2 regions of the Actinoplanes sp. NPDC048988 genome follow, and region 2 is predicted to be linked to the other one. Evidence: riboswitches for the same ligand, from Rfam matches in the RefSeq annotation. Region 2 holds a riboswitch; the other holds the start of a gene.
What was found. Region 2 has a riboswitch for thiamine pyrophosphate ahead of ACGFJ7_RS39430 (ECF transporter S component). Riboswitches for the same ligand answer to the same signal wherever they lie in the genome.
Positions count from the first base shown of each region.

Region 1 (14,324 bases), on a different contig from region 2:
GCGGATCAGCTCGTCCCACATGAACCAGAAACGGGTCTGCCCGGGCGTGCCGAAGAGGTAGAGGATCAAGTCGTCGGCCATGGTGATGCGGCCGAAGTCCATGGCGACGGTCGTGGTCCCCTTGCCGGGCACCTTGGACGCGTCGTCGATCCCCTGGCCGGCCGAGGTCATCACGGCCTCGGTCGTCAGCGGCTCGATCTCGGAGACCGCACCGACCAGCGTCGTCTTGCCGACGCCGAATCCCCCGGCGACGACGATCTTCGCGGAGGTGATCTCCTTGGGCTGCGCCCCCGCCCGCTCAGAGCTTGCGAAGTCCACCTAACACCCTTTCCAGCAGGTCCATCCGCTCCGTGAACCCAGTCTTGGGAGCGGCGCTGTGCAACGACAGCAGCCCGTCGGCCACCATGTCCGCGACGAGCACCCGAGCGACACCCAGCGGCAACCGGGAGAGCGCGGAAAGCTCGGCGAGGGACTGCGCTTTCGCCTCGCACAGAACAGCGATGCGGTATTTGTCATGCCCGGCGAACCGGGCCTCTTGCAGGCCGGCCTGGCTGGCGACCAGGACCGCTTCGATCGGGATGTCCCGGCGTGGTTCCGTCCGTCCGCGGGTGACCGCGTACGGGCGCACAAGGTTGCCTCTCGGGTCCTGTGGCTGTCCCATCCGCTCCTCACCCCGTTCCGGCGGTCCGGCCTCTAATGACTGACTGCTTCACGCGCGACCGGCGAGAGGGCCGCGCCGACCCGCTCGACCAGCAACGCCATCTCGTATCCGACCTGGCCGACGTCGCAGCTGCGGGCGGCCAGGACGGCCATCGCGGAGCCGTCGCTGATCGACATGAGGAAGAGGTATCCGCTCTCCATCTCGATGATCGTCTGCTGGACGGTGCCCGCGTTGAACATGCGTGAGGCGCCGTCGGTCAGGCTGACCACGCCGGAGGTGATGGCGGCCAGCTGGTCGGCCCGGTCGGCGGGCAGGTCGCGTGAGGCCGCCAGCAGCAGCCCGTCGGCGGACACGGCCACGACGTGGGCGATGCCGGCCACGCTGTTGGCGAAGTTGTTGAGCAGCCAGCCCATGTCCTGCATGGTGGGGGGCCTGGTCACTGTTCGGTCTCCTTAGCCTGGGAGGCGGCGGACTCGGCGGTGCCGTCCGTCCGCCCGCGTTGCACTCCCCGGTGGTACGCGGACAGCAACCCGCGGACCTCGTCGGGGCTGCGGCGGTTCTGTGCCTTCGGTCCCGGCTGCACGCCGCCCGGCACGAGCTGTGCCTGCGGTACGCGCTTGGGGAGGCCGGATCTCGTGGTCCCGGCGTCGACCGGCTCAGCCGCCGCCATGGCCCGCTTCCATCCATCGTCCGCCGCTGTCTTCCACCGGTCCTCCTCAGCGGAACGCTGTCTCGGAACCGACGGTCCATTGTGCCCGGTGTCCGTCGGCTCTTCGCGTGCGGGAGCCGGTGGGGGCTTGGGGGCCTCCTGGACGGGGGCCGGCGCGGGAGCCACGGCCTCCTGGACGGGGGCGGGCGCGGGAGTCACGGCCGGCACCGCGTTCGGCGGAGGCGCGTAGCCCGCCGTCGGCATGCCGAACTGCTCCTGGCTCGCCCCGTCGTGGTTACGGAACCAGCTCTGCTGCATCTGCACGAAGATGGGGGCCTCGGTGCGGTCCTCGGCCGGTGGCGCCACCGGCTGCGCCGGCACGGGCGGCATCGCGGCCAGCGCGGCACCCCACCCGCCGGTCGGGGCCGGCGGGGACGAGACCGGCGGAGCGGAGACCGAGGGCGTCACGATCGGCGTCTGCACGGTGGGGGTGAAGCCGTTCATCGTCGGCGCGTCCTGCGCCTGCGCGATCGTCTTCGACACCCGGGTCGGCAGCGGCGGCCGGTTCGGCGTCGGGCGCACCTCGGCCGGGTCGCTCGGCGGCCGCTGCGACGGGAAGACCGGCAGCGACGGGTGGGCCGGAAGCTGCTGCACCGGCTCGGGAGCGGGCGCCGGGGGCTCGATGGTCGGCAGCGTGGCCGTGGCGGCCCGCGAGGCCCGGGCGTCCCAGCCGCCGGACGGGGCCGCGCCCAGCTCCGGGCGAGGGCCGCCACCGAACGTGTCGTAGCGGCGCGGCGTCACGACGATGCTGCTCGGCAGCGTGACCTGGGCGACCGTGCCGCCCTCGAGGTTGGCCCGCAGCTCGACCTTGATGCCGTACCGGGAGGCGAGCCGGGACACCACGGCCAGGCCCATCAGGCGGAACGCGGCGACGTCCACACTGGGCGGTTCGGAGAGCCGGCGGTTGAGCTGGTCCATCTGCTCCTCGGACATGCCGAGCCCGCGGTCCTCCACCTGGATCACCACGTAGTCGCGGATCCGGCGGCCGTCGGCGACCACCACTGTGGTCGGCGGCGAGAAGCGGGTGGCGTTGTCGAGCAGCTCAGCGACGAGGCGGACCACGTCGTTGACGGCGAGCGCGGCGATCGAGACGTCGGTGTCGACGGTGCCGAACTCGATGCGGTTGTAGAGCTCGACCTCGGACTGCGCGGCGCGCAGCGCGTCGACCACCAGCGCGTCCTCGCGCCGGGGCGGGCTCGAGTCGGCGCCGGCCAGCACCAGCAGGTTCTCGTCGTTGCGGCGCATCCGGGTGGCCAGGTGGTCGAGCTCGAAGAGCTGGGCCAGCCGCTTCGGGTCCTCCTCGGTGCGCTCGATCATGTCGAGCTCGCCGATCATCCGGTCGACCAGCGACTGCGAGCGGCGGGCCAGGTTGAGGAACATCGTCGAGACGCTGGTGCGCAGGGCCGCCTGCTCGGCCGCGATGCGGACCGCCTCGCGGTGCACCACGTTGAACGCCTGGGCGACCTGGCCGATCTCGTCACGGTTGGACAGCTGGATCGGGTCGCGGACCTGGCGGACGATGTCGTCGGCGCCGCCGTCGCCGAGGTTCTTGGCGTCGCGCAGCTTGGCCACGGCGTCGGGCAGGTCGCGGTTGGCCACCGCGAGCGCGCCCTCGCGCAGCCGGCGCAGCGACATGTTGAGCGAGCGGGCCAGGATCACGGCGAGCGCGATGGCGATGATCAGCACGAGCACGACCAGCGCCGACTCGATGGCGGCCTGCCGGACGACGGAGTCGCGGTCGTCGCCGGTCGCCTTCACGATCTTCGACTCGAGCTGCTGCTCGGCCCAGCGCATCAGGTCGACCACCGCGCCGAACGCCTCGGTGATGTCGTCCGCCGGCACCGCCTCGCCGCGGCCGAGCCGGGTGGCGACGCCGTCGACCAGGTTGACCGCGTCGCCGCTGACCACCTTGTCGGCCAGGGCCCGCTGCTCTCCGCTGGCGACCAGCGAGAAGGTGGTCAGCGCCTCCTGCTGGCTGGTCTGGGTGGCGATGAAGGTGACGCGCTGTTCCTCGCTGAGGTCGTCGGCGACCCGGGCCGCGTACGAGACGGCCTCCTGCTCGGCCGTGCCCGCCTTGGCGCGGGAGAACGCGGAGAGCGCCCGCAGGCTGTCGGCGATGTCGCCGTCACCGGCCAGCTGGCTGACCGACTCGCCGTAGGCGACCAGGTCGGTGATGACGACGCCGTAGCGGGAGACGGCCTCGGCGACGGCGATGCCCTCGCGCTTGCTGACCGCCGTCCGGGTGGCGTCCATCGTGTTGAGGTGGTCGTCGATGCGGGCGAGACGATCACCCACGGCGCCGGGCGAGTCGTCGACGTCGGCCCGGTGCGAGCGGTAGACGGCGATCTGCGCGTCGCTGTTGCGCACGGCGGCGTCGTAGGCGTCGGGCTTCGCGCCGGCCGGTGCGGCCAGGTAGGCGGCGGCGGCCATCCGCTCGGTGTGCAGCAGCTGCGTCAGCGCCGAGATGTCGGTGTCGAGCTTGGTGAGCTCCTGCACCTGACCGGCCGCCGAGGCGCGCTGTCCGATGTCGACGAGTCGCGTGGTGGCGAGGACGATTACTGCGGCCAGGGGCACGAGCAGGATCAGAGCCAGCTTCGAACGGATACGCGCGTCCCGAAGCCGGGGAAAGACACCACGGCGTGCCACCTGGGTCGAAGATCCGGTGCTCACGACTTCTCCTCCGTGGTCATTCCCGTGTCTCCGTGCCCGCCTGAGCGCTGCGGCCCGGGAATTTCATCAGAACGGACATTGGTTTGGGAAGTCCGGAAACAACCCGAAACGAACTCCCCGTCCGACTGTTGGATGCATTGCCAGTTCCACAATCGACATTCACACCTCTTTGACGTGCACGAATATGCCGACCACGACAATCCGTGATGACCCGCTCACGATCAAACCGCAAGATTCCAACCAATATGTGAGACAAGCGTCTCGCTCCATCGATGGACCTCTGCTTGACCAGGGGCCCTCACGTTGGCAAGGTTTGGCGCGTTCGAACGGACATCTTGTCCGTATCGCCTTTCTAGGAGGCACCGCAGTGCGGCTCTCCCGCATCACCGCGGCATCCGCCGTGGCATCGATGCTCCTTGTCACCGGTGCGGCCGGCTGCTCCTCGGACGACGGCAAACCGGCAGCGTCCGAGGTGATCACGATCGCCGCCGACCTCGACAATTCGTCGGCCGTCGACATCGCCTACGCGCGCGCCCTTCAGCTGCGCATCGAACAGGTGAACGCCTCGGGCCAGCTCGGCGACCGGCAGCTGAAGCTGACCACACAGGACAATCGGAACGACCCCACGTCCTCGCTGCGCAACATCGGCGCGTTCGCCGACGACCCGTCGGTCGCCGCCATCATCACCGGCGCCTGCGACCAGTGCGTGGTCGGCGCGGCCAAGACGATCAACGACAAGAAGGCGCCGACCATCTCGTTAGGCGCTTCCGAGGAAGTAGTCAACCCGGTTTCCAGCCGGCGGTACATTTTCAAGATCGGCCCGAACTCGGCCGACAGCGCGTCGGCGATGGTGTCCGAGCTGAGCCAGGCGAAGACCAAGAACATCTCGATCCTCTACTCCGACGACCTGTACGGGCGTGGGGCGCGCAAGGCGCTGCTGGCCAAGCTGCCCGGGACCGGGATCGCCGCCCAGCTCTCCCGCTCGGTCAAGCCGACCGCCACCGACATCACCCAGGCCATCGGCACGCTGGCCGACGGCAACCCCAGCGCCATCGTCGTGCTGACCGCGCCCGATCTGGCCCAGCTCGCCGCGATCGGCATGAAGCAGGTCGGATACAAGGGCCGGGTCTACTTCGACGCCGCGGCCGCCAGTGACCTGTTCATCCCGGCCGCCGCGACCGCGGCCACGAACAACGTCCGGATGGTCTTCACCCAGATCCTGGCGATCGACGACGTCATCGCCACCACGCCGGCGAAATCCTCCCGCAAGCAGTGGTTCCGCGACTACACCTCGCGCTACGGCAGCTACTCGGGCGTCGCCGCGTTCGCCGCGGACGCGGTCGACCTGGTCGCCGACGCGGTGGCCCGGGTCGGCGCCGACCGCGAGCGCATCCGCGACATCCTGGAGACCTCACAGGTCGACGGCCTCTCCGGCCCGCTGCGCCTCACGCCGGACAACCACTCCGGCCTGATGCCGCAGGCGCTCACCGTGCTGGTGGCCCGGGCCGGCCGCTGGCGGCTCGCCTCATGATCCGTGTCGAGAACCTGTCACGCACCTTCACCGGCCGCTCCGGCACGGTCGAGGCGCTGCGCGACGTCAGCCTCGAGGTGGCCGACGGTGAGTTCGTGGCCGTGGTCGGCCGTTCCGGCTGCGGCAAGTCGACGCTGCTGCGGATGATCGCCGGCCTGCTCCCGCCGACCGGCGGCCACATCGACGTCGCCGGCGAGCGGGTGGTCAAGCCGCGCCGCGACGTGGCGATGATGTTCCAGCGCCCGGCCCTGCTGCCGTGGCGGTCGGTGCTCGACAACGTGCTGCTGCCGGTGCAGATCTTCGGCTGGCGCAAGGCGGAGTACGTGTCCCGCGCGCACGACCTGCTGGCGCTGACCGGCCTGACCGGGTTCGAGAAGCGGCTGCCGCACGAGCTCTCGGGCGGCATGCAGCAGCGGGTGGCGCTGTGCCGCGCGCTGATCGGCCGCCCCCGCGTGATGCTGATGGACGAGCCGTTCTCGGCGCTCGACCCGCTGATCCGGGAGGAGCTGTCGGTCGAGCTCCAGCGCATCCACATGGAGCAGGCGCCCACCACGGTCTTCGTCACCCATTCGATCGACGAGGCGGTGCTGCTGGCCGACCGCGTGGTGGTGCTGAGCCCGCGGCCGGGCCGGGTCCGCGAGATCCTCGAGGTGCGCATCCCGCGCCCCCGCACGCTGGGCCGCACGGCCAACCTGGACGAGGTCGCCCGCTGCAGCGCCCAGCTCCATGATCTCTTGATGGCGTGATCTCTTCATGGCACAGCGAGATCACGCTGCGTACAAGGGATTTCTAAGCGGGATTTTGGACTGCCTTAAGAATCGGACGTCCCAGTGGCGTTCACGGGAGAGGATTCCGTAACGTGCCGGGCATGACTTTCCGCACCTGGGCGAAGTTGTTGGGTGCCTCGTTCGGCGTTGCCGCGCTGGGCGGGGCTTCTCAGCTGGGCCTGGCCTACGGGTTGGGCGTCCTGCGCTTCACCCGCGTCGTCGAGGTCACCGCGCGTGACGAGTGGATCGCCCAGCTGGCCTGGGTGGCGTGGTTCGCCATGACCGCCGCCGCGATCGGTGCCGTCGCCGCCCGTACCCTGATCCCCCACCAGGCTCCCGCCGGCTCCCGTTTCGTCCCCGCGGTCGTGGCCGGCTTCGGCGCCGCCGCGATCCTGCCGCTCACCATGCAGCCGGCCCGGGCGGCCCAGGTCACCGGCGTCGACCCGGTCTTCGTGGTGGGCGCGTGCGCGGCGCTCGGCGCGGCCGTGGGCATCTTCGCGGCGTACGCGGTCCTGCGCAGCGCGGTCGCTCGCTGGAGCGTCCTCACGCTGACGGTCGCGACGTGGGTCATCGCGCTGGTCTCGGTGGCGCCGTCACTGCGGCCAGGTCAAGACCCGGTTTCCGTACGCCTCGGCGTGCTCGACCTGAGCATCCTGCCCGACAAGGTCGTCGACCAGGCCGCGCTCTTCACGATGCCGGCGCTCGCGCTGATCTGCGGCCTGGTGATCGGCCTCATCGCCCGCCGCGGCCGGCATTCGCTGGTCGCCGTCGCGCTGGCCGGTCTGCCCGGCCCCGCCCTGCTGACGGTGGCTTACCTGATCGCCGGACCGGGTGCGGGCGCCGACCGCTACCAGGAAGTCCCCTACTGGGCGGCGATGACCGCCGCCGGCGCCGGCGTCTTCGGCTCGGTGCTGGCCGCGGTCCTCCGGCGCGGCCCGGTCGGCGCCACCGGAGAGGCCCCGCCGACTGCCGACCGCCCGCCGCTGCCCCAGCGCGACGCCCAGCCCCACTCGGCGATCGCCCAGGCCGCCGCCGGCCCCTCGGCCGGCGCTCCCACCGGCTCGCTGCCCGGCGCTGCCCCCACGGGCGCGCTGCCCGGCGCCGCCCCGACCGGCCCGCTGCCGGGCGCCGGCGCCGCCCAGGCGATCACCGGCCGGGCGAACGTCGCCGCGGCCCGGGCCACAGTGGCCGCCCGCGCGTCGGCTGCCGCCCAGCGCCCCGACCATGAGCTGCGCCCGTCCGACACCGGCGTCCTGCCGACACCGTCGTTCGACGGCTTCACCCCACCGCAGCCCCGCCACCAGGGCAAAGAGGGCGAACTGAGCGACTGGGTGAGCGGCCTGGGCCGGTAAGGCATAGGTAAACATCAATGGAATGATCCGGCCGGGAGGTACCGCGTGGCCTCCCGGCCGCGCACGATGTCGTCATGACCACTGACCGGCACCCCCGCCTCCGCCGGTTCCTCACCGGCCTCGCCCTGGTCTTCGCCCTCACCGGCCCCGCCCTGGTGGCGCCGGCCGTGGTGGCCCCCGACGCGGCCCAGGCCGCCGTCCACTCGAGTTGCACGATCTCCCGCTGCTCGGCCGCCCGCACCGCCCGCACGGGCTGGTCCACACTCGGCTGGCCGACGAGCAGCGGCTGGTACGCGTGGCCGTACGGCCAGTACAACTACACCGGCGGCACGTTCCAGAACCGCGAGAAGCAGCTCCCCACGAACGCCACCTACAGCGAATACGACGTCTACTCCCGCACCCGCGGCGCGGCCCGGGACGCGTACCGCATCGTGGTCAACCGCTCCACAAGGGAGACCTGGTTCACTCCGGACCACTACGTCACCTTCTACAAGCTCTAGTAGGGCTTTGTCCTGGTCCTCTTCCCGCGCGGCGATTGCGTTGCGGGAAGTGGGCGCGGCAGGTGGGCAGGTGCCGATGAGGCGGGCGTCGAAGTACGGCGTAGAGAGTCATTCCGGCGCATGGGTTTTGACTTCGCGGTAGTCGTGTTCGATGCGCGCGACTTGGACCGCGTAGTCGATGCCGCGCTCAGCGAGGGCTTGCCGGAACTGTCCGGCGTCGCCGTAGCCGGCGTCAGCGACCAGCACGCTCGGGCTTCAGCCCGAGCCGAGTAGCTCGTCGATCATGTCCAGGGCAAGCCGCCATCTCGGCGTGCGCCTACCGACGTCGTTCAGCGCCTGCTCAGGCGGCCCATGCAACCTCGCGGCCATCGACTGAGCGAGGCGAGGTCTAGGTGGTGGCTGGCGTCGGCTGCGGGAAGGTCGCATACCGGTGTTGTGTGTGGTCGTTCTGCGGCCGCCGCCAGCCACCACCTGGGCCACGCCGCAGCCCCGCGTGACCCACCAGACAGGCCCTGGGCCACCGGTGGGTGATTTCGGGAGACGTCGGGCACAGCGCTCGCTCTAGCTTTTCTCGTCGCGGACCGGTTATGGTCCGAACACAACCCCACGGGAGTCCGGTGCACCGGGCTGAGAGGGGGGCCGTCGCAGCCCCCGACCGTCGAACCTGATCCGGGTCATGCCGGCGCAGGGAGGAGCGTTCGTTGTTTCCTCGATTGCATGTCATCACCGACTCGCTCGATGTGGTGCGCGGGGCGGTCGGCCATGGGCCGGTCGCGATCCAGGTGCGGGTCAAATCGTCCGACCGGGCGGCCTACGAGCTGACCGTCGCCGCCCTCGACGTGTGCCGGCGCGCTGGTGACGCGCTCTGCCTGGTCGACGACCGGGTCGGTGTGGCTCTGGCCGCCGGCGCCGACGGCGTACACGTCGGGGCCGAAGATCTGCCCGTCGCCGCGGTGCGCCGGGTGCTCGGGCCCGATGCGGTCGTGGGGGCCACGTGCCGTACCCCTGAAGCCGCCCTCGACGCCGTGCGGGACGGAGCGTCCTACCTCGGCGTGGGCCCCGCCTTCGCGACCGCCAGCAAGGTCGGGCTGCCCGAGCCGATCGGGCCGGCGGGAGTGAAAGACGTGGTCGCGGCGGTGCCGGGCACGCCGGTCATCGCGATCGGCGGGGTCACCGCCGACCGGGTCGCGGTGCTTGACGCGTACGGCGTGGCGGCGATCTCGGCGATCGCGTCCGACCCGGCCCGGGCCACCATCGAGTTCCTCCAGGCCCTGGACGGCCGGGCATGAGCGACGTCGCGGTGGTGGGTGGCGGGATCATCGGCCTGGCGGTCGCCTTCCGGCTCGTCGAGCGCGGGCTGGACGTCACCGTCTTCGACGGCGGTGACGAGGGCGCCTGGCATGTCGCGGCGGGCATGCTGGCGCCCGGCGGCGAGTCGGCGTTCGAGGAGCCGGCTCTGGTGCGGCTGATGGAGCGGTCGGCCGAGCTGTGGCCGGGTTTCGCGGCCGAGCTCGGCGTCGACGTCGGCTACGACGACACCGGTACCTTGAGCCTGGCCATGACCGCCGACGACGTGGCCGAGGCGGCCCGCCAGTGGACCAGGCAGCAGTTGCCGCTGCTGCGCCACTCGAAGCTGCGGGAACTGGAGCCGGCGCTGTCGCCGCGGGTACGCGCCGGCGTCCACTCGCCGCGCGAACGTCAGGTCGACCCGCGGCGCGTGGTCGCCGCGCTGCGGGCGAAACTCGGCGACCGGGTCGTGCCGAAGCGGATCGAGTCGCTGTCCGATGTGGACGCGACGACGGTCGTGGTGGCGGCCGGTTGCGGCACCGCCCGGCTCACCGGACTGCCCGTACGGCCGGTCAAAGGCCAGGTCCTGCGGTTGCGAGGCGAGCCGGGGCTGCTGCGGCACGTGCTCGACGCGACGGTCGACGGCCGGCCGGTCTACATCGTGCCCCGCCGGGACGGCGAGATCGTCATCGGCGCCACCCAGGAGGAGCGCACCGACAGCCTGGTCACCGCCGGCGGCGTCCACGACCTGCTGCGGGCCGCGATCGATCTGGTACCGGGCCTGGCCGAGCTGGAACTGGCCGAGACGACCGTGGGCCATCGCCCCGGAACACCCGACAACGCGCCGCTGATCGGCTTCTTCGCGGACGGGCACATCGTCGCCGCCGGCCATCACCGCAACGGGATCCTGCTCGCCCCGGTGACCGCCGAACTCGTGGCCGATCTGGTGCTGGACGGCAAGGAAATCCCCGACTTCGACCCGAGGAGGTTCTGATGCGGTTGACAGTCAACGGGCGCAGCTTCGACTCCGAGACGGAAATGTCCGTGCTGGCCCTGGTCGAAACGCTCACCGAGGCCCGGCGCGGCGTCGCGGTCGCGGTGAACGGCGAGGTGGTGCCCCGGTCCACGTGGGGCGCGGTGCCGCTGACCGAGGGCGACGCGGTCGAGGTGCTGACCGCCGCGCAGGGAGGTTGACGGTGTTCGACAAGTCGCGGCTCATCCTGGGCACGGGCGGCGCCAACAGCCTGGCCGCCCTCGAACAGGCGATCGTCGCCTCCGAAACCGACCTGGTCACGGTCGCCCTGCGCCGGGTCGACGCGGCCGGGCCGGGCCTGCTGCCGATGCTCGACCGGCTCGGCGTGCGGGTGCTGCCGAACACGGCCGGCTGCTACACGGCGGGCGACGCGGTGAAAACCGCCCACCTGGCCCGCGAGGCCTTCGAAACCGACCTGATCAAGCTCGAGGTGATCGGCGACGACCGGACCCTGCTGCCCGACGGTGTGGAGCTGCTGCGCGCGGCCGAGACGCTGGTCGGCGACGGGTTCACGGTGCTGCCGTACACGAGCGACGACCCGATCCTGGCCCGGCGCCTGGCCGACGTGGGCTGCGCGGCGGTGATGCCGGCGGGTTCGCCGATCGGCTCCGGCCTGGGCATTTCCAACCCGCACCACATCCGGCTGATCCGGCAGAGCGTCGACATCCCGGTCGTGCTCGACGCGGGCATCGGCACGGCCTCGGACGCGACCCTGGCGATGGAGCTGGGCTGCGACGCGGTGCTGATCGCCAGCGCCATCACCCGGGCCGACGACCCGGCGGCGATGGCGTCGGCCATGCGCCACGCGGTCCTGGCCGGAAGGCTGGCCTACACGGCGGGGCGCATCCCACGGCGCTTCCACGCTCTGGCGTCCACATCGGATGAGGGGCTGGCCCAATGGTGACGCCGGGCGGGCTCGTCGTCCTCACCGATCGGCGGATCGCCACGGGCCCGCTGGTCTCGGTGGTCCGGGCCGCGATCCGCGGCGGCGCCGAGTGGGTCGTGCTGCGCGAGAGAGATCTGCCGTACGCCGAACGGGCCGCGCTCGCCGAGCAGTTGCGCTCGCTGCTGCCGCCCGGACGGCTGATCGTGGCGGGCCCTGATCCGCTGGGCGGGAACGCGGTGCACCTGGCCGAGGCGGACCCGCTGCCGGTCAGTGGTGTCGAGCTGGTCGGGCGCTCGGCGCACGGAGTACCGCGCCTGTCCACTGAGGACTACGTGACGTTGTCGCCGGTGTTCCTGACGAAAACCAAGCCGGGGTACGGGCCGGCGCTGAGCCCGGAGGGGGCGGCGGCGCTCGCCGGGAAGGTGCCGTGGCTGGCGCTGGGCGGGATCGACACACCATCGCGGGCGGCGGCTTGCGTCGCGGCCGGGGCACGCGGGGTCGCCGTCCTCGGGGCCGTCATGCGGGCTCCCGATCCGGAACGAGCCGCCGGGGAACTGGCGGAAGCCCTGTCGGCGAGCCCGGCGGCCGCGCGATGACGCCGCCGGTCGTGCTCACCATCGCCGGCTCCGACTCCGGCGGCGGCGCCGGCATTCAAGCCGACCTCAAGACCTTCGCCGCCCTGGGCGCCTACGGCACCTCGGTCATCACCGCCGTGACCGCCCAGAACACGCTCGGCGTCACCGCCATCCACCCCATCCCCGTCGACATCGTCGCCGCGCAGCTCGACGCCGTCCTGGCCGATTTCCCGGTCGCCGCCGTCAAGGTCGGCATGATCGGCGACCCCGCCGTGGCCGCCCTGATCGCCGACCGCGCCGACCGCCTGCCCAACCTCGTCGTCGACCCGGTGCTGGTCGCCACTTCCGGCGCCCGCCTGGCCGACACCGCGGCCGTCGCGCCCCTGGTCTCGCACCACTGTGTCCTGACCCCGAACCGCCAGGAGGCCGGCGCCCTGACCGGAAGCCCGGTCGAGACGCCCGAGGAGATGGTCGCGGCGGCCGAGCTGCTGGCCAAGCGGGGCGCACGCGCTGTGGTGGTGACCGGCAGTGAGACCGCCGCCGATGTCCTGTGGCACGACGGCGCCGCCGAGACGTTGCGCGGCGAGTCCGTGCCGACCGCGAACAACCACGGCTCGGGCTGCACCTTCTCCTCGGCCGTGGCCGTGCGTCTCGCGGCCGGGGACTCCGTGCCGGTGGCCGTCCGCGCGGCCAAGCGTTACGTGACCGCCGCGCTGTCCGGCGGGAGCGACTGGCGGCTGGGTGCCGGGCCCGGTCCGCTGAACCACTTCATCTAAAAGGCTCCGACGGCTGCGGTACGGGAATCCGTGCTGCCACTCGCCGCCGGTTTTGTCACGATTGGGGAGGAAAAGCATGAGGCGCAAGGTGTACGTCGAGGGATCGCGCCCCGACCTGAAGGTGCCGTTCTCGGAGGTCGTGCTGAGCGACGGGAACGACCCCGTACGGCTCTACGACACCTCCGGCCCGGGCAGCGATCCGGCGGTGGGCCTGCCCCCGTTGCGGAAACCGTGGGCCGGCGGCCGGACGCAGCTCGCCGCCGCCCGGGCCGGCGAGACGACGCCCGAGATGGAGTTCGTCGCCATCCGTGAGAACGTTCCGGTGGAACTGGTCCGCGACGAGATCGCGGCCGGCCGGGCCGTGCTGCCGGTGAACGTCAACCACCCCGAGTCGGAGCCGATGGTGATCGGCTCCCGCTTCCTGGTGAAGGTCAACGCCAACATCGGCACCTCCGCGGTGACCTCGTCGGTCGCCGAGGAGGTCGAGAAGATGACCTGGGCGACCCGCTGGGGCGCGGACACGGTGATGGACCTGTCGACCGGCCCGCGCATCCACGAGACCCGCGAGGCGATCATCCGGAACTCGCCGGTGCCGATCGGGACCGTGCCGATCTACCAGGCGCTCGAGAAGGTCAAGGGCGACCCGGTCAAGCTGACCTGGGACCTGTTCCGCGACACCATCATCGAGCAGGCCGAGCAGGGCGTCGACTACATGACGATCCACGCCGGCGTGCTCCTGCCGCACGTGCCGCTGGCCGCCGACCGGGTCACCGGCATCGTCTCCCGCGGCGGCTCCATCATGGCGGCCTGGTGTCTCGCCCACCATGAGGAGAACTTCCTCTACACCCACTACGACGAGCTGTGCGAGATCTTCGCCCGGTACGACATCACGTTCTCCCTGGGCGACGGCCTGCGCCCCGGTTCGATCGCCGACGCCAACGACGCGGCCCAGTTCGCCGAACTGCGCACCCTGGGCGAGCTGACCCACCGGGCCTGGGAGTACGACGTCCAGGTCATGGTCGAGGGTCCCGGCCACGTGCCCATGCACAAAATCAAGGAGAACGTCGACCTGCAGGTCGAGCTCTGCGGCGGCGCACCCTTCTACACGCTGGGCCCGCTCGCCACCGACATCGCCCCCGCCTACGACCACATCACCTCGGCCATCGGCGCCGCGATGATCGGCATGTACGGCACGGCGATGCTCTGCTACGTCACCCCCAAGGAGCACCTGGGCCTGCCCGACAAGGACGACGTGAAGGCCGGCATGATCGCCTACAAGATCGCCGCACACGCGGCCGACCTGGCCAAGGGCCACCCCGGCGCCCAGGCCTGGGACGACGCCCTGTCCAAGGCCCGCTTCGAGTTCCGCTGGGAGGACCAGTTCGAGCTGGCCCTGGACCCCGAGACGGCCCGCGCCTACCACGACGAGACCCTGCCCGCCCCCGCCGCCAAGACCGCCCACTTCTGCTCCATGTGCGGCCCCAAGTTCTGCTCCATGAAGATCAGCCACGAACTGAAGGCCAAGGGCATGCAGCAGAAGTCGGAGGAGTTCACCGCAAGCGGCGGAAAGGTCTACG
Region 1 covers NZ_JBICTW010000002.1:687,471-701,794, forward strand. Annotated here, with positions in the region: gene ACGFJ7_RS10250 (ATP/GTP-binding protein) at 1-318, opposite strand, end outside; gene ACGFJ7_RS10255 (DUF742 domain-containing protein) at 299-661, opposite strand; gene ACGFJ7_RS10260 (roadblock/LC7 domain-containing protein) at 694-1,101, opposite strand; gene ACGFJ7_RS10265 (nitrate- and nitrite sensing domain-containing protein) at 1,098-4,040, opposite strand; gene ACGFJ7_RS10270 (ABC transporter substrate-binding protein) at 4,450-5,571, shown strand; gene ACGFJ7_RS10275 (ABC transporter ATP-binding protein) at 5,568-6,317, shown strand; gene ACGFJ7_RS10280 (hypothetical protein) at 6,440-7,690, shown strand; gene ACGFJ7_RS10285 (ribonuclease domain-containing protein) at 7,765-8,190, shown strand; gene ACGFJ7_RS10290 (transposase) at 8,299-8,436, opposite strand; TPP riboswitch at 8,787-8,898, shown strand; gene ACGFJ7_RS10295 (thiamine phosphate synthase) at 8,892-9,479, shown strand; gene thiO (glycine oxidase ThiO) at 9,476-10,471, shown strand; gene thiS (sulfur carrier protein ThiS) at 10,471-10,671, shown strand; gene ACGFJ7_RS10310 (thiazole synthase) at 10,668-11,414, shown strand; gene ACGFJ7_RS10315 (thiamine phosphate synthase) at 11,408-11,992, shown strand; gene thiD (bifunctional hydroxymethylpyrimidine kinase/phosphomethylpyrimidine kinase) at 11,989-12,747, shown strand; gene thiC (phosphomethylpyrimidine synthase ThiC) at 12,824-14,324, shown strand, end outside.
Region 1: another riboswitch for thiamine pyrophosphate. It lies ahead of ACGFJ7_RS10295 (thiamine phosphate synthase); the one in region 2 lies ahead of ACGFJ7_RS39430 (ECF transporter S component).

Region 2 (14,324 bases):
ATGGTCACGCCTTCGAGCATGCCATGCTCCCGGGAATCACCCGAAATCCCGCCCGCTCAGCCGGGTCTCCGCCGCCACCAGGATCGCCTCCTCGGCGCGGGCTCCGGCGGCCCGTCCTGATACAGGACGAGCGCCTGAGGTGAGGCCGTCCGCACCCAGAGCGGCGCCCCGACGACGATCCGGTCGTAGGGCGGGTAGTCGATCTCCACGTCGAGGTAGGCCTCCATCAGCCACTCGCCGTGCTCGCCGATGTGCCCGTACGTGAAGCCCCGCTTCTCCCCCTCACCTATGCCGCCGCCCTGGTGGGTCAGCAGGTTTATCGCCTCCCGCGCGATCTCCTCGCGGTCGCTGCCGGAAGCCACAGTGCGACCGAACGAGGAGATGAAGCCGAAGATGTGGTTGGCCGCCGACGAGGACCAGCCCGTGTCGGTGGTCTGCGCCCCGGCGATGATGTCGGCCAGGTTGTCCTTGCTGCCGAACATGCCGACCGCCACGTGGGTGCCGTCGCTCGCGGTGCTGTCCGTGAAGATCGAGACGATGTTCTCCCGCTTGCCGAAGTTCACGAACTCGGCGAAGGACAGGGTGCCCAGGCCGGCCGCGAACCGCACCGGCGGCGGCGTGACGAAATCACGGACCGTGACGCCGGCCAGGTGCCGTTCGATCCGGTCCGCGATCTCCGGGCGGCTCATCGCCGGGCGCGGGCGGTCGACCTCCACGCCGGGCAGGAACGGCCCGGCCGGAGACTTCATCTTGGTCGAGCCGGTTCGCTGGACGGTGATCCGGTTGTCCTCGGCGATGCGGTCGATCCGTCGTTGGGACCAGTAGAAATACCGCGCGACGTCGGCCGGCGTTCCGGTCACAGCCCGTTCACCTCGGTCACTTGAGCGTCCACGCCACCGCAGTAGGGGCACCGGGCCTTGGGCAGGGTCCGCACCGGATGGGTGAAGCCCGAGCCGCACCGCCGGCGGCGGCACCGCAGCTTGGCCTCGGCCTCCGGATGCGTCGCCCGGGAGGTGCCGGTCAGGGCGTTCACCGTCCGCACGCCCAGGCCGGTCAGCACGGCGGCGCTGTAGTCGGCGGCGTGCCAGCGGCGGACCGGGCCGCCCACCATCTCCGCCAGGGCTTCCAGTGACAGCTCGGCCAGGGAGAGGTCGGCCGAGACCAGTCGCACCGAGTCGGCGTCGCCGGCCGCCCGCTCGAGGTCGAGGCGCGTCTCGTGCCGCTCGCTGTAGGCGGCGTACTCGGCCGGGAGGTAGTGCGCCCATTCCGGTGACTCGGCGGCGATCAGGGGCACACGCTCGCGCAGCTCGGCCAGATAGGCGCCGGGATCTTCGAGCAGGCCCGGCGCGTGGTAGTCGGCGAGCTCACCGATCAGCACCACCGGCTTGCGCCCGGCGGGACGGAAGAGACGCAGGTGTACGGCGCACGCGTAGTCGCCGGGGCGGAAGATCAACAGGAACTGGTCGGCCAGGGTGACGGCGTCGCGGGTGGGCGGCACCGGCGGTCCGGCCGTGGGCGGGACCGGCCACTCGATGCCGGGCAGGACCTCGTCCAGCGCCTGGTAGGCCTCGGCCACGGCCGGATGATCGAGCAGCAGGCCGGCCTCGTCCGCCGCGATGGCCCCGGCCGCCGTCTGGAGCCGCCGCAGGGCGGCCCGGAGCCGGTGCCGCACGCGCGGATGGGGCTTGCCGCCGCGCCACGGCTCGATGCCGGCGACGAGCCGCCGGATCCGCAGCGCGGCCAGGACGAGTTCGTCGGCCGTGGTCATGTCGGGCCGGCGGTGGCCGAGGCGGGCCGCCGTGTCCAGCTCGATCAGGGTGGTGAGCTCGTCGGCGGCCGTCTCGTAGAGGTGCACGGCGCGATCGATCTGCGAGTCGCGAACGGCCAGTTCGGCCACATCCACCTCGGCCCGCACGCCATGGCCGGCGGCCCAGGTTCGCAGCACCTCATGAAGACGAACGGCGTAGGACACCCTGCGTCGCCTCTCGATCACCCGGACGGACCCTTGCCAATCTCGCATCGATGACGATGCGGCGCAATGATCGGATACCTCTGGCAGAGTCGGCGGCGTGAGCGATGAGGGGAAAACGGCGTCGAGTCCGCGGCGGCTCGTGGTGGTGTTCCAGTCGGCCGTGGGTGAGGCGATGCTGCGGCTCGGTGCCGATCTGGGCTTTCAGACGGTGCTGGTGGAGCCGGATGAGGCTCGGCTGCAAGGACTGCCGCGGGCGCACGGCGACACGTTCGTACACGATTTCGACGCGGCGGGGCTGGATGAGCACACCGACGTGGTGGTGAGCGACCACCATCGGAATGAGATCGGGAGCGTGCTGAAGGACGCCCTGGAACGTGCGACCCGATGGATCGGGATCGTGGGGAACCCCAAGGTCGAGGGGCCGCACGTGGCGGCCCTGCGCGACCTCGGGGTCGGCGAGGATCAGATCGGGCGGGTGCACCGCCCGATCGGCCTGAACATCGGGTCGCGGACGCCGGCTGAGATCGCTGTGGCGACCCTGGCCGGGTTGATCGCGGACCGGAACGGCCGACCGGGCGGGTTCGAGTTCTAGGCTCCCGGCAGGCGCTTGAGGAGGTAGTCCTCGATCTGGGCCAGGCCGACCCGCTCCTGCTTCATGGTGTCACGGTCGCGCACCGTCACCGCGTCGTCGGTCAGGGTGTCGAAGTCGACGGTGACGCAGAACGGGGTGCCGATCTCGTCCTGGCGGCGGTAGCGACGGCCGATCGCCTGCGAGTCGTCGAACTCGACGATCCAGCGCTTGCGCAGGTCGGCGGCGAGGCCGCGGGCCTTCGGGGACAGGTCGGGGTTGCGCGAGAGCGGCAGCACCGCCACCTTGATCGGGGCCAGGCGGGGGTCGAAGCGCATGACCGTCCGCTTGTCGACGCCGCCCTTGGTGTTCGGGGCCTCGTCCTCGTCGTACGCCTCGAGCAGGAAGGCCAGCACCGCGCGGGTGAGGCCGGCCGCCGGCTCGATCACGTACGGCACCCAGCGCTCCTGCTTCTCCTGATCGAAGTAGGAGAGGTCGACGCCGGAGTGCTTCGAGTGGGTCGACAGGTCGAAGTCGGTGCGGTTGGCGATGCCCTCGAGCTCGGCGAACTCCGTACCACCGAACTGGAACCGGTATTCGATGTCCACGGTGCGCTTCGAGTAGTGCGACAGCTTCTCCGCCGGGTGCTCGAAGAAGCGGAGATTGCTCTCCGAGAGGCCCAGGTCGCGGTACCAGTTCCAGCGCTCCTGAAGCCAGTAGTCGTGCCACTTCTCGTCGCTGCCGGGCTCGACGAAGAACTCCATCTCCATCTGCTCGAACTCGCGCGTGCGGAAGATGAAGTTGCCCGGCGTGATCTCGTTGCGGAAGCTCTTGCCGATCTGCGCGATGCCGAACGGCGGCTTCTTGCGGGCGGCCTGGGCCACGTTGTTGTAGTTGACGAAGATGCCCTGCGCGGTCTCGGGCCGCAGGTAGTGCAGGCCCTCGGCGCTCTCGGTCGGGCCGAGGTAGGTCTTCATCAGGCCGTTGAACATCTTCGGCTCGGTGAAGGTGCCCTTGTTGCCGCAGTTCGGGCAGTTCAGCTCCTGCAGCGAGGCGGGCGGCGAGCCGTGCTTGGCCTCCCACGCCTCCTCGAGGTGGTCGGCGCGGAACCGCTTGTGGCAGGACTGGCACTCGGTCAGCGGGTCGACGAACGCGTCGAGGTGGCCGGAGGCCGCCCACACGTCGCGCGCGAGGATGACGGCGGAGTCGAGGCCGACGATGTCGTCGCGCTGCTGGACCATCGTGCGCCACCACTGGCGGCGGACGTTCTCCTTCAGCTCCACTCCCAGCGGACCGTAGTCCCAGGCCGAGCGGGTTCCTCCGTAGATCTCGCTGGAGGGGAAGACGAAGCCACGGCGCTTGGCCAGGCTGACGACGGCATCGATACGGTCGGCGGGCATGTTCCTCCTACGCCGGCTGGGTGTCGGCGGGGACATCGGTATGGATCGGGACGAACAGAGAATTTACTCCGCGAGCTCGCACACCTCGAACTCGCCCGTGGACGTGTTCTGGTCGAGCTCGGCGGTCAGCTGCTCCACGTCACCGCCGGCGTAGGTGGCCTCGACGGGCACGGTGAGGTTGTACGTCGCCTCGAGCTTGCCGAGGCGCCACGAGATGATCGGCTCCTCGGCCGAGACGCGGGCCTGGAAATCGGCCTGGGACTCGCGGCGCCGGGCGCTTTCGCAGAGGTCGCCGTACGCCGCCTTGTAGTTACCGGCCTTCAGCGCGCTCAGGTAGTCGTCGACCGCCGTGTGCGCCCGCTCCTGCAGCGCGCTCGACCCGGCCGAGACGAGGCCGATGAGCGCGGCGACCCCGCCGCCGCAGACCAGCACCAGCACCACGCCGGCGATGCCGAGCCCCATGCCGATGCGCCGGCCCTTGCCCTCGACCGGCGGCGCCGGGAAGGGCGGCTGCACGCCGGGACCCTGCGGGGGCGGCGGTACGAAGGGCGGCGCCGTGGTCATGTGCGCAACAGTAGTCGTCAGCGCCAGGGCTCGGCGGCCCGGTCGCTCTCCGCCTCGACCACCGGCGAGCCGGGCGCGGCCGAGGCCAGCGTCTCGAACGCGGACGGCTCGTCGAGCGAGCGGGCGAGCAGCGGGGTGGCGTGCACCTTCACATCGAAGGCGCCCAGTGCGCGCCGGTAAGCTCCGACCGACTCCCACTCGGTCACCAGCGTCCAGTGGGTGGGGTCCTCGAGCGCGCGGGCGAGCCGCCCGGAGAGATATCCGGGCCGCTCGGCGAGGGCGGCGAGAGCGGCGTGGGCCTGGGCGACGAACTCGTCGTGCGTGTCCGCCGGCACGGCGAAGCGGTTGAGCACCAGCATGGCGACAGGGTACGAGAGCCGAGACAGGGGTGACGCGGTGACACCGTCCGACAATGTGCTGCGCCGGCTGGCCCGGGTGAGCCCGACCACGGCCTTCATCGCGGCGCTGGCCGTTCTGATGGCGGGCCTGTTCCTGCCCGGGATCGTCGGGGCGGCGCTGTTGTTCCTGCTGTGGCTGGGTCTGGCCACGCTGACCTTCACGACCTGGCCGGTGCAGTCGCCGCCGACCCGCGCCATCCGGCTGATCATGCTCGTTCTGCTGCTGGCGGCCGTGGTCGCCAAGGCAGTGTGACCCATGCGCTTTTGACAATCATTATCATTGTCGGCGACAGTAGATGCTATGCGCCGCCGCCTGTTCGCCCTTCTGCTCCCGCTGACGATGCTGGCCGGCTGCGGCAGCGGCGCCGGCGCCGAGGACGGCAAGTTCGCCGTGGTCACCGCGTTCTACCCGCTGCAGTTCCTCAGCGAGCGCATCGGCGGCGACCAGGTGAGCGTCTCCAACCTGACCAAGCCCGGCGCCGAGCCGCACGACATCGAGCTCACCCCGCGCCAGGTCGGTGACGTGGCCGGGGCCGGCCTGGTCGTCTACCTCAAGGGCTTCCAGCCGGCGGTCGACGAGGCCGTCGCCCAGGAGGGCGAGGACCACGCGTTCGACGCCGCCTCGGTGGTGACCCTGCTGCCGGCGAGCGAGGACGACGACCACGCGGGCGAGGAGCACGAGCACGAGACGGCCGAGGGCGGCATGGACCCGCACGTCTGGCTCGACCCGGTCCGCTTCGCCACCATCGCCGACAAGCTCGGCGAGCGTCTCGGCCAGGCCGACCCCGCGCACGCGGCCGACTTCACGGCCCGCGCGGCCGCACTGCACGCCGAGCTCGACAAACTCAACACCGAGTACGCGACCAGCCTCAAGACCTGCGAGCGCCGCGAGCTGGTCACCAGCCACGAGGCGTTCCACTACCTGGCCGACCGATACGACCTGACCGAGGTCGGCATCACCGGCATCTCGCCCGAGGCCGAGCCCTCCCCGCAGCGCCTGGCCGAGGTGGCCGAGACCGCCAAGACGACCGGCACCACCACGATCTTCTTCGAGACGCTGGTCAGCCCGGCCGTGGCCGAGACCATCGCCCGCGAGGTCGGCGCCAAGACCGCCGTCCTCGATCCGCTCGAGGGTCTGACCGATTCCTCCCACGACTATTTCTCCGTGATGCGCGCCAACCTGACCGCCATCACCACCGCCCTGGGGTGCACAGCATGAGCATCGTCGACGTACGCCATCTGGCCGTCGGATACGAGGGCCGGGAGATCCTGCACGACGTCTCCCTGGCCGTCGACCAGAAAGAGGTCGTCGCCATCCTCGGCGCCAACGGCTCCGGCAAATCCACACTGATCCGCACGATCCTCGGGCTGGTACCGATCGGCCGCGGCGAGATCGACCTCTTCGGTACGCCGCAGCGGCGCTTCAAGCAGTGGGCCCGGGTCGGATATGTGCCGCAGCGTCTCGGCGCCGGCAGCGGGGTGCCGGCCACCGTCGGCGAGGTCGTCGCCTCCGGCCGCCTGGCCCGGCGCGGCATCTTCCGGCTGCCCGGCGCGGCCGACAAGACGGCCGTGCGCGACGCGCTGACCGATGTCGGCCTCCTGGACCGCGTCAACGATCCGGTCTCGACCCTCTCGGGTGGGCAGCAGCAGCGCACGTTGATCGCCCGGGCCCTGGCCGGAAAGCCGGACCTGCTGGTGCTGGACGAGCCCACCGCGGGTGTGGACGCGGCCAGCCAGGAGGCGTTCGCCGCCGCGCTGGGCCGCTTCGGCGACACCGGCGGCACGATCCTGCTGGTGGCGCACGAGCTCGGCCCGCTGCGCCCGCTCATCGACCGGGCCGTGGTGGTGCACGAGGGCCGCATCGCCTTCGAGGGCGCGCCGCCGGAGCCGGCCGGCCACCACGCCGAGCCCGACCACGACCACGTGCATCCGCACGCCGTCCAGCCCACCGCCGGCATCTGCGAGTGGGCCCCCACCGACCGCATGGCAGCAAACTGATGGATCTTTTCCAGTACGACTTCATGATGCGTGCCCTGGCCGGCGCGCTCATCATCGGCCTGGCCGCGCCGTCGCTCGGCATCTACCTGGTGCAGCGGCGCCTGTCGCTGATCGGCGACGGCATCGGCCACGTCGCCCTGACCGGCGTCGGCGTCGGCCTGCTGCTCAACCAGTCCCCCGTGCTGGCCGCCGTCATCGTCTCGGCCGCCGGCGCCATCGGCGTCGAGCTGATCCGCGAACGCGGCCGTACCTCGGGCGACCTCGCCCTGGCCCTGCTCTTCTACGGCGGCATCGCCGGCGGCGTGGTGCTGGTGTCGCTCTCCGACGACGCGAGCAGCAACAGCCTGATCCAATATCTGTTCGGCTCGCTGATCACGACGTCGCCCACCGACATCGCGCTGATCGCCGTGCTCGGCGCCCTGGTGCTGATCGCGATGCTGGCCTTCCGGCCGGCGCTGTTCGCCGTCTGCAACGACGAGGAGTACGCCCGGGTGAGCGGCCTTCCCGTCCGTACCCTCAATCTTCTGATGGCCGTGACCACCGCCGTCACCGTGACCATCGCCATGCGCACCGTCGGGTTGTTGCTGGTCTCGGCGCTGATGGTCATCCCGGTCGCGGCCGCGCAGCAGGTGACCCGCGGCTTCCGCAGCACGATGGTGGCGGCGATGCTGATCGGCGTCGGCGCGGCCGGCGCCGGCGTCGTCTTCTCGGCCGAGGTGGACACCCCGCCCGGCGCCACCACCGTCATCCTGGCCCTGGCCATCTTCGTGGCGATCGCCGTCGGCGGCGCGACCTGGCGGGTCCTGCGCCGCCGGGCCCACCCGCCGCGCGAGGTGGAGCCCCCTGACGTGGTTCTCCAGGAGGCCTGAGAATGGGTTACGAAACGTACGAGCCGGCCGGCGAGCTGCTGCGGGCGCTCTCCGCGCCGATCCGCGTCGCGATCGTCGCCGAGCTGGGCGCCGGCGAGCGCTGCGTGCACGAGCTGGTCGAGAAGCTGGGCGCGCCGCAGCCGCTGGTGTCCCAGCATTTGCGGGTCCTGCGCGGCGCGGGTGTGGTGCGAGGTGCACGACGGGGCCGGGAGATCGCATACTCCCTGGTGGACGACCACGTCGCACACATCGTCGCCGACGCCGTCAGCCATGCGAGGGAGGTTCGTTCGTGAGCACCGAGAGTCAGCAGCGCAACACCAAGCAGCGCAGTGCGGTCAGCGCCGTGCTGGCCGAGACCGAGGGCTTCAACAGCGCCCAGGAGCTGCACGCCATCCTGCGCGAGCGCGGGGAGCGGGTGGGGCTGACCACCGTCTACCGCACGTTGCAGGGCCTGGCCGACGCCGGCGAGATCGACGTGATGCGCCCACCCGGCGGCGAGCACCTGTACCGCCGGTGCAGCCAGGGGCACCATCACCACCTGGTGTGCCGGTCGTGCGGCCGCGCGGTCGAGGTGGAGGGCCCGGCGGTCGAGTCGTGGGCCGACAAGGTGGCCGGCAAGCACGGCTTCGTCGACGTCTCGCACACGATGGAGATCTTCGGAACCTGCCCCGACTGCGCGGCCAGGCCCCGGGACTGAGCACATGGGACCCTAACGGCGTGAAGCTCTATGCCGACAGGATCCCCACCGCCGTCCGCCAGCTGATCACCGACATCGTCGTGGTGATCTGGGTCTACCTCTGGGTTCGCGCCGGCCTGTGGGTGCACGACATGGTCGAGAAGCTGGGCGTGCCCGGCGCCAAGCTGGAGAGCGCGGGCGGCGGCATCGCCGACAACCTGGCCGACGCCGGCGGCAAGGTCGGCAAGGTGCCGCTCGTCGGTGACCAGCTGGTCAAGCCGTTCACCGGCGCCGCCGACGCCGCCCGCAACCTGGCCGAGGCCGGGCGCCAGCAGCAGGAGATCGTCGACCAGATGGCCGTCATCATGGCCCTGGCCGCGGTCGCCGTGCCGCTGGCGCTGGTGCTGTTGATCTGGCTGCCGCTGCGGATCCGCTGGATCCGCCGGGCCGGCGTGGCCACCTCCGTACGGAATCAGCCCGCCGGCCGTGACCTGCTCGCGCTGCGGGCCCTGGCCGGCCAGCCGCTGAACCGGCTGGCCAAGATGGGCCCGGACATCGCGCAGAGCTGGCGCAACGGCGACCCCGAGGCGGTCGACGCGCTGGCCGAGCTGGAGCTCAGGAGTCTCGGCCTGAAAGGTTCTCGTCGCTAGCCTCGGCGTAGTCCTGCTCGTCGTCCTCGTCGTCCTCGTCGATCCAGTTGCGGCGCAGCCACGGGATGCCGGCCCAGAAGGTCAGGAAGAACAGGGCGGTGAGGGCGCTGAAGATGAAGGCGATCGGCCGGTCCAGGATGTAGTCGGTGACCAGCAGGACGCTGGCCGCCATCGAGACCAGCAGGAACGCGAGGCCGCCGGTCGCCATCCGATGGGCGTACCGGACCAGTTCGGGCTTGCGGCCCTGACGGAACAGCGCCCGGTGGAAGGCGACCGGCGCGATGATCATCGCGGTGGCGCCCGCGGCGGCGAGCAGCGCCACCACGTACGTGTCCTTCTGGAATTGCGTGACCTTGGGGAAGCCGTTGCTGAACGGCAGGGTCAGCAGGAAGGCGAACAGGATCTGGATGCCGGTCTGCGCGACCCGCAGCTCCTGGAGGAGATCGGCGAAGTTGCGGTCCCAGCGTTGTTTCTCCGACTCGTGCTTCATCCGCGGCTTCTCGGGTGGCATGCCGCGACGAGTACCCCAAGGTGAACGTGAATCAAACTCCCTGGATGCGCGCTATGGCCGCTTCCGCAAGGGCGGTGGCCGCCTGCTCGGGGACCCAGTGGCTGATTCCTCGCATAGCGACCATCTGGTAGTCGGCGTCGACCCAGTCGCGGGTGCGCAGCGCCGCGGTCAGCGAGACCACGCCGTCCTTGTCGCTCCAGACGTAGGTGGTGGGCACCTGGATCAGGCGTACGTCCTTGAGCTGGTCGAAGGTCAGCGCCCGGTACCAGTTCAGGCCGCCGGTGAGCCGGCCCGGCTCCCGGTTGGCCTCGACGTAGAGGCCGGCCCGCTCGCCGATCGGCTTGAGCATCCAGCGCAGGGCGGCGGCGTCGTTGGCGAGCAGCAGTCGCTCGGCGGCGGCCGACTGGAAGACCTTGAAGTACGCCAGGCGGGCCCGCTGCGACGGCCGGGTCCGCAACGCCAATTGCAGCGCCTTGGGGTGCGGGACGGAGACCGCGGTGAGCGTACGGACCCGCTCGGGATGCCAGGCGGCGAGCATCCAGCCGACGTTGGCGCCCCAGTCGTGGCCGATGACGTGCGCCGACTCGAGGCCCAGGGCGTCGAGCACGCCGACCGCGTCCGCCACCGCCTCGGTGATCCGGTAGGCGCCGACGTCCGCCGGGCGGGCGCCCGGGGAGACGCCGCGCTGGTCCATGGCGTACGTCCGCAAGCCGGCCGCATGCAGTTTCGGCGCGAGCAGATCGAATTCGCGGTGGTCCTGCGGGAAGCCGTGCAGCAGCAGAACCGGGTCGCCGTCGGCAGGGCCGCCCTCGAAGACATCGAAGGTCAAACCCCGGGCCTTGATCTCCATGTGTGATCACTCCCTCGCTGGGCGCACAGAAGCAAGCGGTGTTAGCGTCATCGAAACTAATGCACGAGGTTTATTCGCGACGGTGCAGACGCCATCCCAGAGTCGCCGCATCTGCAACTCAGGGTAGGTCGCGAATAAACCTCGTCCGACAGGGGAGCGCACAGCGCTGAGAGTGCGGGTGACACCGCAGACCCTCGTACCTGATCTGGGTAATGCCAGCGCAGGAAGCTCGGGAGGAACCACATGTCATCTCGATGGCGCACCATCGACATCGTCATCGCCTCGATCATCGCCGTCGCCTTCGGCGTGATCTTCTGGGCCTGGGGCCTGCTTTGGAACGGCCCCGCCGACGCCATCCCGCTGCCCGGCCGGGCCGTGATCTACGGCGTGTGGCTGGTGCCGGCCGTCCTCGGCGCCCTCATCGTCCGTAAGCCGGGCGCCGCCTTCTACACCCTCACCCTGGCCGCGCTGGTGTCGGCCGCGGTCGGCACGAGCTGGGGCTGGACCCTGGTCATCCAGGGACCGCTCGAGGCGCTCGGGGCCGAGCTCGTGTTCGCCGCCTTCGCCTACAAGGCCTACAACCTGCCGGTGGCCCTGCTCGCGGCCACCACGGCCGGGGTCGTGGCCTCGGTCTACGACGCCTTCGTCTGGTACGGCGGCACCTCGTGGGCCACCATGCGCATCTGGTACATCGTCATCACCGCGCTGTCGTCGCTGGTCATCGCCGGCTTCGGCAGCGTCGCGCTGACCCGCGCCCTGGCACAGACCGGTGTGCTCGACCGGTTTCCGGCGGGCCGGTCGCGCGCCCTGGTCTGATCTGGTCTCATTCCCGATATGAGTGAGGTCGTTCTGCGCGGTTTCGGCTGGCGGCACGCGGGCCGTCGCGCCTGGGCCGTCCGCGACGTCGACCTGCGGATCGAGCACGGCGAGCGGGTGCTCCTGCTCGGGCCCTCCGGGGCGGGCAAGAGCACCCTGCTGTCCGCGCTGGCCGGCCTGCTGCCGGAGGACTCGGGCGAGTCCGAGGGCGCCATCGAGATCGACGGCCTCGACCCGCGCAAGGCCCGCGACCAGGTCGGCATCGTCTTCCAGGATCCGCAGACCCAGCTCGTCATGGCCCGCAGCGGCGACGACGTGGCCTTCGGCCTGGAGAACCGCGGGGTCCCACCGGCCGACATCTGGCCGCGGGTCAGCGACGCGCTCGACCGGGTCGGCTTCCCTTATCCGATCATCCGCTCGACCGCGGCGCTCTCCGGCGGCGAGGCCCAGCGGCTCGCGCTGGCCGGGGTGCTCGCCCTCAGCCCTCGCCTGCTGCTGCTCGACGAGCCCACCGCCAACCTCGACCCGGACGGCGCCGTCCTGGTCCGCGAGGCCATCGCCGCCCTCCGCCTGGACGCCTCCATGATCATCGTGGAGCACCGGGTCGCCGAGGCGCTGCCCCTGGTCGACCGCGTCGTCGTGCTCGAGCCGGCCGGGGGCGTCCGGGCCGACGGCGCGCCCGAGGTCGTGTTCGCGGCCTACGGCGATCGCCTGGCCGACGAGGGTGTCTGGGTTCCGGGCTTCACCATTCCCCCGCTCAAATCAAGATCAACGGCAGATCCTTCCCTCGTACGCACGGAGCAGGCCACAGTCGCGGGGCGCCTGGCCCCCGTGTCGCTCGGCGCCGGCGAGGGCGAGGTCCTGGCGGTGACCGGCCCCAACGGCGCCGGCAAGTCGACCCTGGCCCTGCTGCTCGGCGGCCTGCTCGCCCCGACCGGGGGCCGCGTGCACGCCTTCGACGACCCGAAGCCTCCGCACCGCTGGCGCGCGGCCACGCTGACCGGCCGGATCGGCTCGGTCTTCCAGAACCCGGAACACCAGTTCGTGACGACACGGGTGGTCGACGAGCTGGCCCTGGGCCCGCGCCGGCTGGGCCGCTACGACCAGCAGGTCATCGACGACCTGCTGGAACGGCTGCGGCTGACGAAGCTGGCGGCCGCCAACCCGTACACCCTCTCCGGCGGCGAAGCCCGCCGCCTCAGCGTCGCCACCGCCCTGGCCACCGCGCCGCGGCTGCTCGTGCTCGACGAGCCCACCTTCGGCCAGGACAGGCGCACCTGGATCGAGCTGGTCACCCTGCTGTCGACCCTGCGCGACGACGGCCACGCCATCATCGCCGTCACCCACGACGACGACTTCGTCCAGACGATCGCCGACCGCACCTTTCCGCTCGGCACCCCGCGCCTGCCCGACCCGCTCCCCCGCCGGCGGCGCCTGTGAACCACCTAGCGCACAGCCTCGGCCCTCCCGCGACCCTCTTCACCCGGCAGCGGCGCGGATGAGCTTCGTCCTTCAACCCGTCGCCGACCCCGCGGCCCCGCTGGCCCGGCGCAATCCCGTGGCCAAGCTGGGCGCGGCGCTGCTCTTCACGCTGCCGCTGCTGTCCACACTCGACCCGCTGACCCCCGCGATCGCCCTGGCCATCGAGCTGGCGGTGCTTCCTCTCTTCGGCGTACGGCTGTCGGTCCTGGCCCGCCGCGCCTGGCCCCTGCTGATCGCCGCGCTGGGCCTGCTGGCCACGATGGTCCTGTTCGCCGCCGACCGCGGCGGCCGCCTCCTGCTCGACCTGGGCCCGTTCGACATCACCACCGGCGTGCTGGTGTCGGCCCTGGGCCTGATCCTGCGCCTGTTCGCCATCGCCGTCCCCGGCGTGATCGTCTTCGCCACCACCGACCCCACCGACCTGGCCGACGCCCTGGTCCAGAACGCCAAGGCCCCACCCCGCTTCGCCATCGGCGCCCTGGCCGCCTTCCGCCTGCTCCCCCTGCTCGACCAGGAATGGCAGATGATCACCTTGGCCCGCCGAGCCCGCGGCGTCGACGCCGGCCGCAACCCCGTAGCGGCCCTGCGCCTGTTCGTCTCCACCGCGTTCGCCCTGCTGGTCGGAGCCCTGCGCCGAGGCGGCCGCCTGGCCGTGGCCATGGACGCCCGCGGCTTCGACTCGGGCCTGCCCCGCACCTACGCCCGCCGCCAGATCTTCACCCCCGCCGACACCGCCCTGCTGCTGGGCGCCGTGGCCCTGTCGGCCGTGGCCCTGGGCACCAGCATCGCCCTCGGCCTGTTCCGCCCGATCATCGGCTGATCGTCAGCGGGTGCGCACCGTGCCGTGGGCCGCGAACGACGTGCGGTCGCCCCGCCAGCCCTCGCGGGGCACCGCGGCGTCCAGCGCCGCCAGGTCCCGCTCCGCGAGCACGATGCCGGCCGCCGACGCGTTCTCCGCGAGCCGCCGGCGGTTGCGGGTGCCGGGGATCGGCACCACGTCCGGGCCGCGCGCCAGCAGCCAGGCCAGGGCGAGTTGCCCGGGCGTCACGCCGTGCGCCTCGGCCACCTCGGCCAGGGCCCGCACGAGGCGAGGTTGGCCGGCAGATGCTCCGGTCCGAACCGGGGGTCGGCACGGCGGAAGTCGCCCTCCGGGAACGGGCCGGAGGGCAGCGTTCCGGTCAGCAGACCCCGGCCGAGCGGGCTGTACGGCACCAGCCCGGCGCCGATCGCCCGGGCCGCCGGCACCACGTCGTCCTCGGGCTCGCGCCAGGCCAGGGACCACTCGAACTGCACGGCGGCGATCGGGTGCACGGCCGCGGCCTGGCCCAGCTGCGCCGGGTTGACCTCGGAGAGGCCGAGATGGCGGACCTTGCCGGCGGCGACGAGGTCGGACATCGCGCCGACGGTGTCGGCGACCGGCACCTCCGGATCGACCCGGTGCAGGTAGTACAGGTCGATGTGGTCGGTGCCGAGCCGCCGCAGCGACGCCTCGCAGTATCCGCGAACGTTCTCCGGGCGGCCGTCGAGGCGGGTGCCGTCCTCGCCGCGGACGATGCCGAACTTGGTGGCC
Region 2 covers NZ_JBICTW010000019.1:104,509-118,832, reverse strand. Annotated here, with positions in the region: gene ACGFJ7_RS39505 (hypothetical protein) at 57-860, opposite strand; gene ACGFJ7_RS39500 (hypothetical protein) at 857-1,945, opposite strand; gene ACGFJ7_RS39495 (XdhC family protein) at 2,070-2,564, shown strand; gene ACGFJ7_RS39490 (glycine--tRNA ligase) at 2,561-3,940, opposite strand; gene ACGFJ7_RS39485 (hypothetical protein) at 4,004-4,504, opposite strand; gene ACGFJ7_RS39480 (antibiotic biosynthesis monooxygenase family protein) at 4,522-4,863, opposite strand; gene ACGFJ7_RS39475 (DUF6703 family protein) at 4,901-5,155, shown strand; gene ACGFJ7_RS39470 (metal ABC transporter substrate-binding protein) at 5,204-6,121, shown strand; gene ACGFJ7_RS39465 (metal ABC transporter ATP-binding protein) at 6,118-6,900, shown strand; gene ACGFJ7_RS39460 (metal ABC transporter permease) at 6,900-7,769, shown strand; gene ACGFJ7_RS39455 (metalloregulator ArsR/SmtB family transcription factor) at 7,772-8,062, shown strand; gene ACGFJ7_RS39450 (Fur family transcriptional regulator) at 8,059-8,466, shown strand; gene ACGFJ7_RS39445 (hypothetical protein) at 8,487-9,095, shown strand; gene ACGFJ7_RS39440 (DUF6328 family protein) at 9,061-9,585, opposite strand; gene ACGFJ7_RS39435 (alpha/beta hydrolase) at 9,638-10,456, opposite strand; TPP riboswitch at 10,597-10,701, shown strand; gene ACGFJ7_RS39430 (ECF transporter S component) at 10,700-11,272, shown strand; gene ACGFJ7_RS39425 (ABC transporter ATP-binding protein) at 11,291-12,712, shown strand; gene ACGFJ7_RS39420 (energy-coupling factor transporter transmembrane component T family protein) at 12,771-13,574, shown strand; gene ACGFJ7_RS39415 (aldo/keto reductase) at 13,578-13,838, opposite strand; gene ACGFJ7_RS39410 (aldo/keto reductase) at 13,799-14,324, opposite strand, start outside.